Regions from separate parts of the Halomonas sp. ISL-56 genome, predicted to be linked through region 2. Evidence: predicted binding sites of a transcription regulator. Region 2 holds the regulator's gene; each other region holds the start of a gene.
The links. The regulator sigma-54, encoded in region 2, starts transcription at its own class of promoters, with help from an activator protein. The targets are predictions, from matches to a motif close to TGGCACNNNNNTTGCTNT.
Positions count from the first base shown of each region.

Region 1 (3,101 bases), on a different contig from region 2:
TGCTGTGGATTGCCCCGCTGGGGTGGATCTATGTATTTTTCCTGGCGCTGGTGTTGGTGCGCTACTACCCGTTAGCTCCTGAGGGCTTGTTTCTGGCGCGGCCTGCCTGGATGCAGCAAATGGCACGCCCGGTATGGCTGGCGCTGCTGGTGGCGCTGATTATTGCCGCGACCTTTGCGGGCTGGCTGGCATTCTCTTCTAAAGAGGTGTGGGTGATTCCTTTCTTCGTGCTATTTACGCTTTGCGCCATGCGTTACTTGGCCGGGCGGCCTGCGCCTATGTGGGTGCGCCACATCAATGCGTATTCGTTTGGTATCTACTTGGCTCACCCGATGTTCTTTGTGCTTGCCGATCTGGCTATTGAGCCTTTGTCGCTACCGATAGGAGCGTATGCCCTGGTGCTTTTGGTGGTGGGCGTAGTGGGGTCGGCGTCGCTTAATAAGCTGGCTAATACCACCACACTTGGCGCGATGCTGTTCGGCAAGCGGTTGAAGGTAAGTTAGTAAAGCAAGGTTAGTAAAACAAGGTTAGTAAAGCTAGGTTAGTAAAGCTAGGTTAGTAAAGCTAGGTTAGTGAAGATAAGCCAGTAAAGACAGCCCAGTTAAAACAGGCCGGTAAAGAAAGCGCTAGTGAGTAGCGGCAGAAAGCGTATCAGGGACGAGGCGTGCAAATCGTATCGGGTGCGTTAGGCAACGTGCGGGTAGCTGGCTCTTCTGCTTGGCTAAGCAAATGTCCGCTGTAGCTTTTCAAACGGGTGGGGAAGGCGTGTAAACGCTGCAGGAAATCATCTATCGCTCTGCTATCGTCCAGCTCAGGGTCAAAGCCGCCCAAGCGTTCAAGCCACGCTCGCCTAACGGCAATGTAGGGCGGGAATATCAAGGCGCTAACCAATAAGCGCCGTAGAATGCGTTCCGGCAGCGATGGTTGGGTGAAACCGATAATTAAGGCGTCAAGACTGTAGGTGTTGAGCTGTGGGTAGAGCGCACCCCAGAGGTCGGATGGCAGTGGTTTTTTCTGCAGCGCAATGATTAGCCACTCTGCTTGACTGGCAGACGCCGCTTTATTGAGGCGAGCCCCTAGGGGCCGCACCGGGGTAATTAGCGAGTGAGTGTGGTAACGCTGCTCGATAGCACTCAGCCGTTCTTGGGCATGAGTGGCCGTCACCAAAATAGGCAGCAAATGGTCGGCAACACCGGATTCACGTATGGATTTTAAGTGGCGTGGCAACATTTCACCCGTCACCATGGCGTCAACAATAAAGCAGACCGATCCCATTTGCCGACTCCGACTGTGAGCAAACCTATCAAATTGTAATTTATTGTAGTATCTGGTTTATTTGGGTAGCAAGTAAAAAAACTTGCGAGCCCCAAAAGAGTATTCAGTATATTTAATGCACTAAAAGTGCGCATAAAGAATTATTTTTGTTCTATTTTGGTGCGTTATGGTTTTTTTAAGCGGCTTTAGAAGCCTGCTTTAACAATTATGCGTCATCAAGAGGCATTGAGATCCATTTTTTAATAGTTATAAAACAGTTAGTTGTTGTCTTTTTATGCCATATTGGTGCAGTGTTGGCATGCTCTCTGCATTATATTTGGAAGCGGCTAGCGGGCCGTAGGCATAAGCCTTGCGGCGTGCTAAAACGATAGCCGGTCTGAAATGCTCGCTGAGCGATTTGTGAAAAATGTCAGGCAAACGTTGAGCGAACAAGAATGACAAACGTGCGGTTTAGCACGTATTTTGTCGAACAACACTTTTATCGGTAGCTTACTGTCGTTAGCTTTAAGCCACGCTCATACCGGAGGACACTATGTCAGCCAAGACTCTCGCGCTAATTGAAGAACACGATGTTAAATGGGTAGACCTGCGTTTTACCGACACGCGCGGTAAAGAACAGCACGTTACCGTGCCCGCTCGCGATGTGAACGAAGAATTTTTCGAGAATGGCCAAATGTTTGATGGCTCTTCTATCGAAGGTTGGAAGGGCATCAACGAATCCGACATGATTCTGAGCCCGGAAGATGGTACAGGCTACCTCGACCCCTTCACCGAGGATGCAACGCTGGTTCTGCGTTGCGACATCATCGAGCCGGCCACTATGCAGGGCTACGATCGTGATCCGCGCTCCATTGCCAAGCGCGCCGAAGCTTATCTAGAGTCTACGGGTCTGGGTGATACCGCGTTTTTCGGTCCTGAGCCTGAGTTTTTCATCTTTGACGAAGTGCATTGGAAGTCTGACATTCAGGGTTCCATGTATAAAATTACTTCTGACGAAGGTGCCTGGGCAACCAATAGTCAGGTAGAAGGCGGCAACTTAGGTCACCGTCCGCGCGTTAAAGGCGGCTACTTCCCGGTTCCTCCGGTGGACAGCTTCCACGATATTCGTGGTGCGATGTGTAATACCCTGGAAGCGATTGGTCAGACCGTCGAGGTTCACCACCACGAGGTTGCTAACGCGGGTCAGAACGAAATCGGCGTCAAATTCAACACGCTGGTGAAGAAAGCTGACGAAGTTCAGGAAATGAAGTACGTGATCCACAACGTAGCGCATGCTTACGGCAAAACGGCGACCTTTATGCCGAAGCCGCTGGTAGGTGATAACGGTTCGGGTATGCACGTGCACCAGTCGTTCTGGAAAGATGGCCAAAACCAGTTTGCCGGTGACGAGTACGCTGGCCTGTCTGAAATGGCGCTTTTCTATATCGGCGGCATCATCAAGCACGCTCGTGCACTGAACGCCTTTACTAACGCTTCTACTAACTCTTACAAGCGTTTGGTGCCAGGTTTTGAAGCGCCGGTTATGCTGGCTTACAGCGCCCGCAACCGTTCTGCTTCAATCCGTATTCCCTACACGGCAAGCCCGAAAGGCAAACGCGTAGAAGCGCGCTTCCCTGATCCGACCGCCAACCCTTACTTGGCCTTCTCTGCCATGTTGATGGCCGGTATCGACGGCATCAAGAATAAGATCCATCCTGGCGACGCCATGGACAAAAACCTGTACGACCTGCCGCCAGAAGAAGGCAAGTTAGTACCGACTGTCGCGCACAGCCTGGATCAAGCACTGGAAGCCCTCGACGCTGACCGTGCATTCTTGACCGAAGGTG
Region 1 is NZ_JAGGRO010000004.1:147,362-150,462, reverse strand. Features, by position in the region: gene J7J49_RS02795 (acyltransferase family protein) at 1-503, shown strand, start outside; gene J7J49_RS02790 (glycosyltransferase family A protein) at 652-1,275, opposite strand; gene glnA (glutamate--ammonia ligase) at 1,808-3,101, shown strand, end outside.
Region 1: the regulator sigma-54 is predicted to act here: its motif matches at 1,570-1,587, upstream of glnA (glutamate--ammonia ligase).

Region 2 (3,101 bases):
TCGCTACTTGGCCGAGCAGTGAAAGGTGCGTGTCATCTGCTTCTTCGGGTACCAACAGTACAAACACCAGGTCTACCGGGTCGCCGTCGATAGCGTCAAAATCAATCGCTTCTGACAATTTTAAAAAACCAGCGATAGGGGCGGTGCAGTGGGGGCTACGCGCATGGGGAATAGCCACGCCGTTACCAATACCGGTGCTGCCTAAGCGTTCACGGCCGATTAAACGGCTAAACACTTCTTGGCTGTCCAAGCTGGGAATATTTTGGGCAATAAAGGTGCTGTAAAACTCCAGCACCCTTTTTTTGCTGCCCCCGGGTACGTCAAATAGAACGCGTTCCGGGGGAAGTATGGTTTCCAACGTCATTGAATTAACGCACACCTGCGCCTTGGGCGCGAGCTTGTGCTTTTTCCTTGTGTTTAACGAGTTGACGGTCGATTTTATCCGCTAGGGCGTCGATAGCGGCGTACATATCACTGTCTAGGGCTTCCGCATGTAAGTCAGCACCTGCGGCGTGCAGCGTACAGGCGGCCTGCTGGCGCTCTTTCTCCACTGATAAGGTGACTTGCACCGTAGTTATATTGTCGTAATGGCGCTCTACACGCTCAAGCTTTTCGTTGACATAGTCACGCAAGGCGTCAGTCAGTTCTACGTGATGACCAGTGATATTTACTTGCATTGACGTACTCCTTATCCATCGGACTGTACTTCGATTGTAACCCTTTTTGCCGCGTTGCAAAGCCCTTGTCGAGAGTTTCCCTGAAACGGCAGCAGGGCCTAGCGTAAACGGCGCCTTTCGCTGGAGGAGGGGATGCCCATGGCTTCACGATATTTAGCCACCGTGCGACGCGCCACCTGCACGCCCCCTTCGCCTAATAGCGTGACTAAGCGGCTGTCAGAAAGCGGTTTGCCAGGGGGCTCCTCTTGAATCAGTTTTTTGAGACGCGCGCGGATGGCGGTACTGGAGTGACTGTCGCCATCTTGGCTGCTCACCTGGCTCGAGAAAAAGTACTTAAGCTCAAAAACACCGCGGGGCGTATGAATGTATTTCTGCGTCGTTACCCGCGAGATAGTTGATTCGTGCATCTCAACGGCTTCGGCAATATCGGCCAATATCAGCGGCTTCATGGCCTCTTCGCCGTGCTCCAAAAAGCCAATCTGTCGGGTGATAATTTCGCGACCAACCCGCAATAGCGTATCGTTACGGCTAGACAGGCTCTTAATCAGCCAGCGCGCTTCCTGCAGGTGCTCTTTGAGAAACTGGTTATCATCGCTTTTGTCCGCACGCTTAATCAAGCTGGCGTAGTCGGGCTGAATGCGCAGCCGTGGCAGGGCCTCTGGGTTGAGCTCTAAATGCCAGCCATCTTGGTCGTGGCGGACGACTAGATCGGGCGTTACATAACTGTCGTCGGTATCGCCGTAGGCGCTACCTGGACGTGGGTCGAGGCTGCGAATGAGTAGGATAACATCGGCCAGCTGCTCGTCATCAAGCCCGAGACGGCGCTTAAGCAAGCGCATATCATCCTTGCCGAGCGCTTCAAGAAACTGCCGAACGAGACGGCGGGCGGGAACCAGCAGTGGTGTATCGTCGGGAAGGGCGGCGAGCTGCAGCATCAGGCATTCACGCAAATCGCGGGCAAAGATACCGGTTGGCTCAAACTGTTGGAGCTTGAGCAGCGTGGTTTCCACTTCGCGCTGACTAAGCCCGTCAATGCCCTGGGCACGAAGTCCTTCACGGATATCGTTGAGCGGCTGGGTTAGGTAGCCATTAGCATCTAGCGCGTCGATTAAGCTCTCCGCGACAAGCTGTTCACGGGCGCTAAAATCGGTCATGGCAAGTTGCCACAGCAGGTGCCCGTGCAGGCTCTGTCCGGCTGCCTGGCGCTCAAAGTCGGGGCCTTCGCTGCTGCTACCACCCTGGCTACCCATATCTTGATAGGTATCTGACCAGTCGCTATCTACCGAGAGCTCAGTAGGGATGCTCTCTGACCACTCTTCTTCTTTAGGCTCGCTGACAGCCTGCTCACTAAATTCATCTTCTTGCTCCAGCATGGGATTGGCGTCTAGGGCCTGCTGAATTTCTTGACGAAGGTCCAGCGTCGAAAGTTGCAACAGCGCAATGGCCTGCTGCAACTGGGGCGTCATGGTCAGCTGTGTGCCGATACGCAGTTGGAGAGAAGCTTTCATGACCATCTGAGAACCACTCGTTAATCGGAATGTTCCACACTAGTGCGAGTGAGTGCCGGGTGCAAGTGCAATAAGCATGCCATTGGTAGTAAAGTTGTTGTAAAGCGCTATTTAGTGGGTGAAAAGTCAGTTTAGAAGTGAAAATAATCTTAGAGGCGAAAATCTGCGCCCAAATAAACATCCCTTACTTTTTGGTTGGTAAGTATTGAAGCTGGCGAGCCGCTGGCGATGATTTGCCCATCACCGACGATATAGGCGATATCGCAAATATCCAGGGTTTCACGCACGTTATGGTCGGTAATCAGTACACCGATATGGCGCTGCTTCAGCGCACGAATGATGGTTTTAATTTCGCCCACAGAAATGGGATCAACGCCAGCAAAGGGCTCATCGAGCAAAATAAAGGCAGGCTCTGTTGCTAAGGAGCGTGCAATTTCCACGCGTCTGCGCTCGCCGCCCGAAAGGCTCATGCCGAGGTTGTCACGAATGTGAGTGATATGAAAGTCTTCGAGTAGCGCTTCCAAGCGCTGTTCCCGGTCGCTGCGATTGAGCTCTTTGCGCGTCTCGAGTATCGCCATAATATTGTCAGCAACCGAAAGTTTGCGGAAGATAGACGCCTCCTGGGGGAGATAGCCGATACCTGCTGCTGCGCGCTCGTGCATGGGTGCGCGGGTTAAATCCACATCGTCGATGCCCACTTCGCCAGCATCGGATTTTACCAGCCCGACAATCATATAGAACGAGGTGGTTTTGCCGGCACCATTCGGGCCAAGTAGGCCGACCACGCTGCCTTGGCAGATTTCCAAATTGATGTCTTTGACCACGCGGCGGCGTTTGTAGCTTTTGGCTAGGTGGTGGGCATAAAGGGTTTTGATCGGCGTAAGAATTTGGTTCGGCGTAGTGTCAACAGTTGCCA
Region 2 is NZ_JAGGRO010000016.1:153,680-156,780, forward strand. Features, by position in the region: gene J7J49_RS14320 (PTS sugar transporter subunit IIA) at 1-364, opposite strand, end outside; gene hpf (ribosome hibernation-promoting factor, HPF/YfiA family) at 369-677, opposite strand; gene J7J49_RS14330 (RNA polymerase factor sigma-54) at 776-2,191, opposite strand; gene lptB (LPS export ABC transporter ATP-binding protein) at 2,335-3,060, opposite strand.

Region 3 (3,101 bases), on a different contig from region 2:
GTTCCAACGTATAAGGTGTGCAACACAGCCGCGACGAAGGCCTCTGGGCACCCGCCGCGGATCTACTACTGAAGTTTTGCTTGAACGTTACTGGCGATGTTTCACCAGGATTTATAAGGCAAGAACTTACCGTTAAGAGTGAGCAGAACTCGGTCGCCTTTGGGGTCTTCGACTTTGTCGACCTCCATGGTGAAATCGATGGCGCTCATAATGCCGTCGCCAAATTTTTCCTGCACCACGTCTTTCAAGGTCTCCCCGTACACACCGACGACCTCATATAGGCGGTAGATAAAAGGATCCTGGGGGATCGCTTCATCCCAGGCCTTGGTGGGGAAAGCCACCAAAGCCTCGGCGACATCGTTCTCCACACCTAGAGTATCGCAAATCTTATGGGCGATATCGGCGCTGGCGCTGTTCATGCCGTAACAGGCGGAGGCCACCCAAACCGGCGACATGCCAACCGCTTTGCCAATATCATCCCAGCTCATTTTCTTGCGCGCTTTGGCGGCGAGCAGGGTGTGACGCATTTCGAGCTTATCCATGAGAGTTCTCCCGTTAAATGGAGGGCGAATAACGCCCCGATCACCGACTGGTCGTCGATCAAGATAAAACCTTTTTAGGCTGCGTACGGACGTGGGTGGTGTAGAGAACCAATCCAACCAAGGTCAAGCCACCGACCAGGTTGCCCAGCACTGTGGGGATTTCGTTCCACATAATGTATTGGTACAGAGTGAAGTCGGCGCCCATCATTAGGCCAATGGGGAACAGGGACATGTTGACCACGGAGTGCTCAAAACCGAGATAGAAAAACACAATAATCGGCATCCACATGGCCATGATTTTGCCGGAAACCGTCGTTGAAATGGCGGCTCCAACGACGCCCATGGATACCATCCAGTTGCAGAACATGCCTCTCAAGAAGAGCACGATCCAACCGGCAAAACCCGCCTCCTGGTAACCTACCGTGCGGCTTTCACCCACGGCCATCATCGTTTGGCCGACAGCGTTGATCTCCTCGGTACCGCCCATGGTGAAATTCAGGTAGCCGAAGATGGCGATAAACAGGGCGCCCCCGAGGTTACCAAGCCCCACCAACCCCCAGCACTTCAGCATTCGCGGTAGAGTGACGCCAGGACGCTTATCGAGCCATGCAATAGGCACTAGCGTAAAAACCCCGGTGAGCAGGTCATAGCCCATCAGATAGAGCATGACGAAGCCCACGGGAAAGAGCAGTGCCCCAATCAAGAAGTTGCCTGTTTGGGTCGTGATGGTGATGGCAAAAATAACCGCCAACGCTAGGGTGGCCCCGGCCATAAAGGCACGAATAAGCGTATCCCGGGTGCCCATATAGACTTTTGACTCACCCTGATCCACCAACTTAGTGACGAACTCACTGGGCATTAGATAAGACATAAGTATGTCTCCTGTGTCATTTCGGTTTATTAACGCCTGGCCCAAGAGTTTTAGTGTTTCTCGAACGGAACAATAAAACCGATGGCTGCGCCATCTTGGTGCGGAAGGGATTCAGCGTGCGACGCTATTGCGCTATCCGTACATGTAGTGCGATTTGTGTGCCAATTCACGCCTTATGAGCTTATCTTATTGTTTTTAAAGATTTAAATTTTATTGTTGTTAACGTTTCTGAAGGGGGAATGGGTTACGAAAAAACGTAATTAACGATATTTCGTTGTTTTAATGACGAAAAGTCGTAAGTGGCGTGGGAATTGAATGCTTATGGGGAAGTAACCTATAGGCATGCGCCAATGTATGAGCATGAACGCACTCACACCGAGGCGCTAATGGGCGGTTGTTCACCCCTTGCAATGATCGTGGTCGACCCCTTTGCTGATCAGTTATTGGCCGCTAATCCTGCCGCCCGCGAAATGCTCAACATGCATGAAACGCTCCCTCTCCAGGCCCCGTTTAGCCACCGCTTGAGTGCGTCGCTGTCGCTCTGGGTGAGCTTTACCGATGAGGCGCTGGTTCAAAAAATGGCTTGGTCGGATGATTTGGTGATGCTAGATATGCTTCGCCAGCCGTATCGAGTTGAGGTTTATGCGCAGCGTATCGACGACTCTGGGCAGCTGTTATTGACGTTGATTGACCGCCATAAAGCCGAGCAGCGGCGGGCAAAAGCGGAACTAGGCCGCCAGCACCGCCAGGGGGAAGTGGGCTGGCAGCGGGTCGAGCAGGTGTTTGAGCGCATTGAGAAGCAAAACCAGCTCATTCTCAGCGCGGCGGGCGAGGGTATTTATGGCCTGGATGCCGAGGGTAAAACGACTTTTGTTAATCCCGCCGCCGAACGTATTTTAGGCTGGAGCACCGAGGATATGGTGGGCCACGACGCGCACCTGATGTTCCATCACACTCACGCCGATGGCAGTCATTTTCCGGTACAGCAGTGCCCAATCCACGCCTCGTTTAGCGATGGCCAGGTGCATCACGTCGACAACGAAGTGTTTTGGCACAAAAATGGCGAAGCGATTCCCGTTGAGTACACCAGCACGCCGATTTTTGAGATGGGCCGTTTGGTCGGGGCAGTGGTGCTGTTTCGCGATATACGTGAACGTAAGCGCGCAGAGCAGCAGTTGCGCGACGCCCTCGCAGAAGTGGAGTCGCTTAAACAGCGTTTGGAATTAGAAAATGAGTATCTTCAAGAAGAGATAAAAGCGGAGCTTAACCATCGTGATATTGTCGGCAACAGCCCGGCGGTGGCAAAGTTAATCCAGCAGATTGAACTGGTCGCTCCCACCAGCGCCAACGTGCTAATTAGCGGTGAATCGGGCACTGGTAAAGAGCTGATTGCCCGCGCCATTCATGCCGGAAGCACGCGTAGCGACCGACCGCTGATTCGGGTGAACTGTGCGGCGATTCCACGCGACTTGTTTGAAAGCGAATTTTTTGGCCATGTTAAGGGGGCGTTTACCGGCGCTGTGCAGGATCGCACCGGGCGTTTTGAACTGGCCCACGGCGGCACGCTGTTTTTGGATGAAGTCGGTGAAATACCCCTGGAGCTACAGAGCAAGCTGTTGCGAGTGTTGCAGGATCAGCAGTTTGAGCGGGTGGGCGATAACCGTACTCGGGAGGTCGATGTTCGCGTG
Region 3 is NZ_JAGGRO010000001.1:12,480-15,580, reverse strand. Features, by position in the region: gene cynS (cyanase) at 102-542, opposite strand; gene J7J49_RS00050 (formate/nitrite transporter family protein) at 601-1,413, opposite strand; gene J7J49_RS00045 (sigma-54 interaction domain-containing protein) at 1,764-3,101, shown strand, end outside.
Region 3: the regulator sigma-54 is predicted to act here: its motif matches at 1,560-1,577, upstream of J7J49_RS00050 (formate/nitrite transporter family protein).

Region 4 (3,101 bases), on a different contig from region 2:
TATCGATATTCCCGTTAACCTGGTGCTTAACGGGGCGCGACAGCTTAAGCAGGCGTTTTACCAGCAGATCAACGCGACGTTTGAAAGCCCGCTCTCCCCAGGCAATGCCTCGGTGTATGTCTCCGAGCATATCGATATGGCCATGGAAATTATGAGCCACGCCTACTCAGTGGCCAGTGACCGTAATGCGCGCACCGAAGAGGCGTACAAGCTATTTTCCCTCACTCAAAGCATCGGTGACGAGCGTGAGCGCCAGCGTTCGGCGCTGCTCAATTGGGAAAATGCGCTGATGTTTGCCGTGGCCGCCCAGCAGGATATCGCCACGCTGCCGAAGTTAGCCAATTCCGATTTTGGTCTTTGGTATCTCCATAAAGCGTGCCATGCGTTTGAGGGCGCGCCGGAGATCGCCACTATCTCCCGGCATATTCAGCAAGTGGATCGTGAATGGCTGGAAGTCCTGCTACATGAAGATGCCAGCCAGCGGCTTGAGGCGCTGGGCGAGATTCGAGATGCCACCCGCACAGTGTTGATGCTGCTCGACGATGTACTCGAGCGTGCTTCCGGCTTAGATGCCGGACGCGACAGCTTGACCCGCTTACTCAACCGCAAGTTTCTACCGGTCGTGCTCAGCCGCGAAATCGATATTGCCCGCCATTCGGAGCACTGTTTTGCGCTGTTAATGGTCGATATCGATCACTTCAAGTCGATCAACGACACCCATGGTCACGACGCAGGCGACAGCGTGCTGCAGCAGGTGGCGAGTATTCTTGACCGCTCCACCCGGGGCGGAGATTACGTGTTCCGCATGGGCGGCGAAGAGTTTTTAATTGTACTCGTGGATACCGATCATGAGGGTAGTCGATTATTTGCTGAGCGGTTACGCCAGTCGGTGGCTAAAGAGCCGCTGCTCGCGGGCGCGGATACGCTGCTTAACGTGACGATTAGCGTGGGCGTTACGCTCCACGACGGCCATCCTGACTATCACCACTCCCTGCAGCGGGCAGACCAAGCACTTTATCAAGCTAAGCGCGGCGGGCGAGACCGGGTCGTGGTGCAGTGATGGTGCTGGAAATGTAAACCAGGCCTGTTAATGCACTTTTTTGGTGCTTTTTTCCTGTCTTTGATCTTTTTTAGTGCGTAAATAGTGCTTAAAGAAGAAGGAGTCTGCCATGTTATTTGGCTTATACCCCCGCTTTGAACGCCCAATAGAGTTTTTCACCATTTTGGCGCATTAATTGCTTCTATTAAGTTAAAGGGCACAGTGAATATCTGTCTGTCATAAGCTTAGTGAAAAGGAAGCGATAGCTACCCATGATTCTGTGCGACCTCGCAAAACCACACGCTGCCTCCGGCCACCGCTTTGATCAGGGCCGCCACTGGGCGGCTTCGTTGGCGCTCACCTTTGCCCATCGCGATGGCGCCACTCGCATGGTGCAAGCTCGCCACACCGGGCCACTGCGGGTGCAGCGTCCGTTTTACCCGGAAGGCAGTGATGAGGCGTGTCATATCTACGTCCTGCACCCGCCGGGCGGGTTGGTCAGCGGCGATGCACTTACCATCAGCGCCCATGTAGAGCGCGGCGCCCATGCGCTACTCACCACGCCAGCCGCCAATAAACTCTATAAAGCCGACAGCCAGGGCGTTGCCTGGACGCAGCACACCCAGTTGAGCGTTGAAGATGGCGGGACCCTTGAGTGGCTGCCCCAGGAGACCATTGCCTTTGATGGCTCCAAGGGCGAGCAGCGCACCCAGATTGACCTACACGGCAGCGCCCGCTGCCTGGGCTGGGAAGTGATGGCGCTAGGCCGCCCGGCCAGCGAGTTACCTTATATTTCCGGGCGCATTGAGCAGCACTTTCGCTTAACCCTGGACGGCAAGCCGCTGTGGCTAGAGCGCCAGCCGCTTGATCCGCTTCACCCACGCTTTAAAGGTCGTTGGGGCCAAGGCGGTGCCACTGTGCAGGCGACGCTGTGGGCGGTGGGCATTGCTGACGCGCCTGCGGCGATTGAAACCTTGCGTGAAGCACTCCCGGATAACCCGCGCTGGGCGGCCACCGTGCGCCATGGCGTATTGCTGCTGCGCTATTTAGGTAACTCGCGCAATGAAGCCTGGGCGCTGTGTGAACAGGCCTGGCACCTGCTGCGCCCCCGTTGGATCGACCGCGCCGCACATACGCCACGAATTTGGCTAACCTAATCAGTATCCCTGTGATGCACTGCTGGAGACCTATGCCATGGAATTAACCCCGAGAGATAAAGACAAGCTGCTGCTGTTCTCTGCCGCCCAACTGGCCGAGCGCCGCAAAGCCCGCGGTTTAAAGCTCAACTACCCCGAAGCGGTCGCGCTAATCAGCTTTGAGATTATGGAAGGCGCCCGGGACGGCCGCAGCGTAGCTGACTTAATGAGCTATGGCCGCGAGATCCTTAGCCGCGACGACGTGATGGAAGGCGTCGCCGAAATGATCGACGACGTCCAGGTGGAAGCCACCTTCCCCGACGGCACCAAACTGGTCACTGTTCATACACCTATTGTGTGATGGGTGCTTACACCTCACAACAAAACCAAGGAGCAAGCAGATGATTCCTGGTGAATATCAGTTAAAAGACGGTGATATCGAGCTGTGCGTGGGCCGTGAGCGGATTAGCGTGGAAGTGGCCAATACCGGCGACCGGCCGATTCAAATCGGTTCCCACTACCACTTTGCCGAAGCCAACCCCGCACTGACTTTTGATCGCGCTAAGGCGCGGGGTTACCGCTTGGATGTGGCCGCAGGCACGGCGATTCGCTTTGAGCCCGGCCAAACCCGTGAAGTCACGCTGATTCCCTATGTGGGCAAGCGGGAAATTTACGGCTTCCGTGGCGATGTGATGGGTGCGCTCGATGGAGGTAAGCAATGAAACCAGTTAACAAGATCAGTCGGCAGGCTTACGCCGATATGTACGGCCCCACGGTAGGCGACCGAGTGCGTCTGGGCGATACCGACCTGTGGATTGAAGTTGAAAAAGACGCCACCCACTACGGTGATGAAGTGAAGTTTGGCGGCGGCAAAGTCATCCGTGACGGCATGGGTCAGAGTCAGCGCGCCGATGACACGGTGATGG
Region 4 is NZ_JAGGRO010000019.1:138,021-141,121, forward strand. Features, by position in the region: gene J7J49_RS16470 (diguanylate cyclase) at 1-1,060, shown strand, start outside; gene J7J49_RS16475 (urease accessory protein UreD) at 1,312-2,196, shown strand; gene J7J49_RS16480 (urease subunit gamma) at 2,234-2,536, shown strand; gene J7J49_RS16485 (urease subunit beta) at 2,577-2,897, shown strand; gene ureC (urease subunit alpha) at 2,894-3,101, shown strand, end outside.
Region 4: the regulator sigma-54 is predicted to act here: its motif matches at 1,225-1,242, upstream of J7J49_RS16475 (urease accessory protein UreD).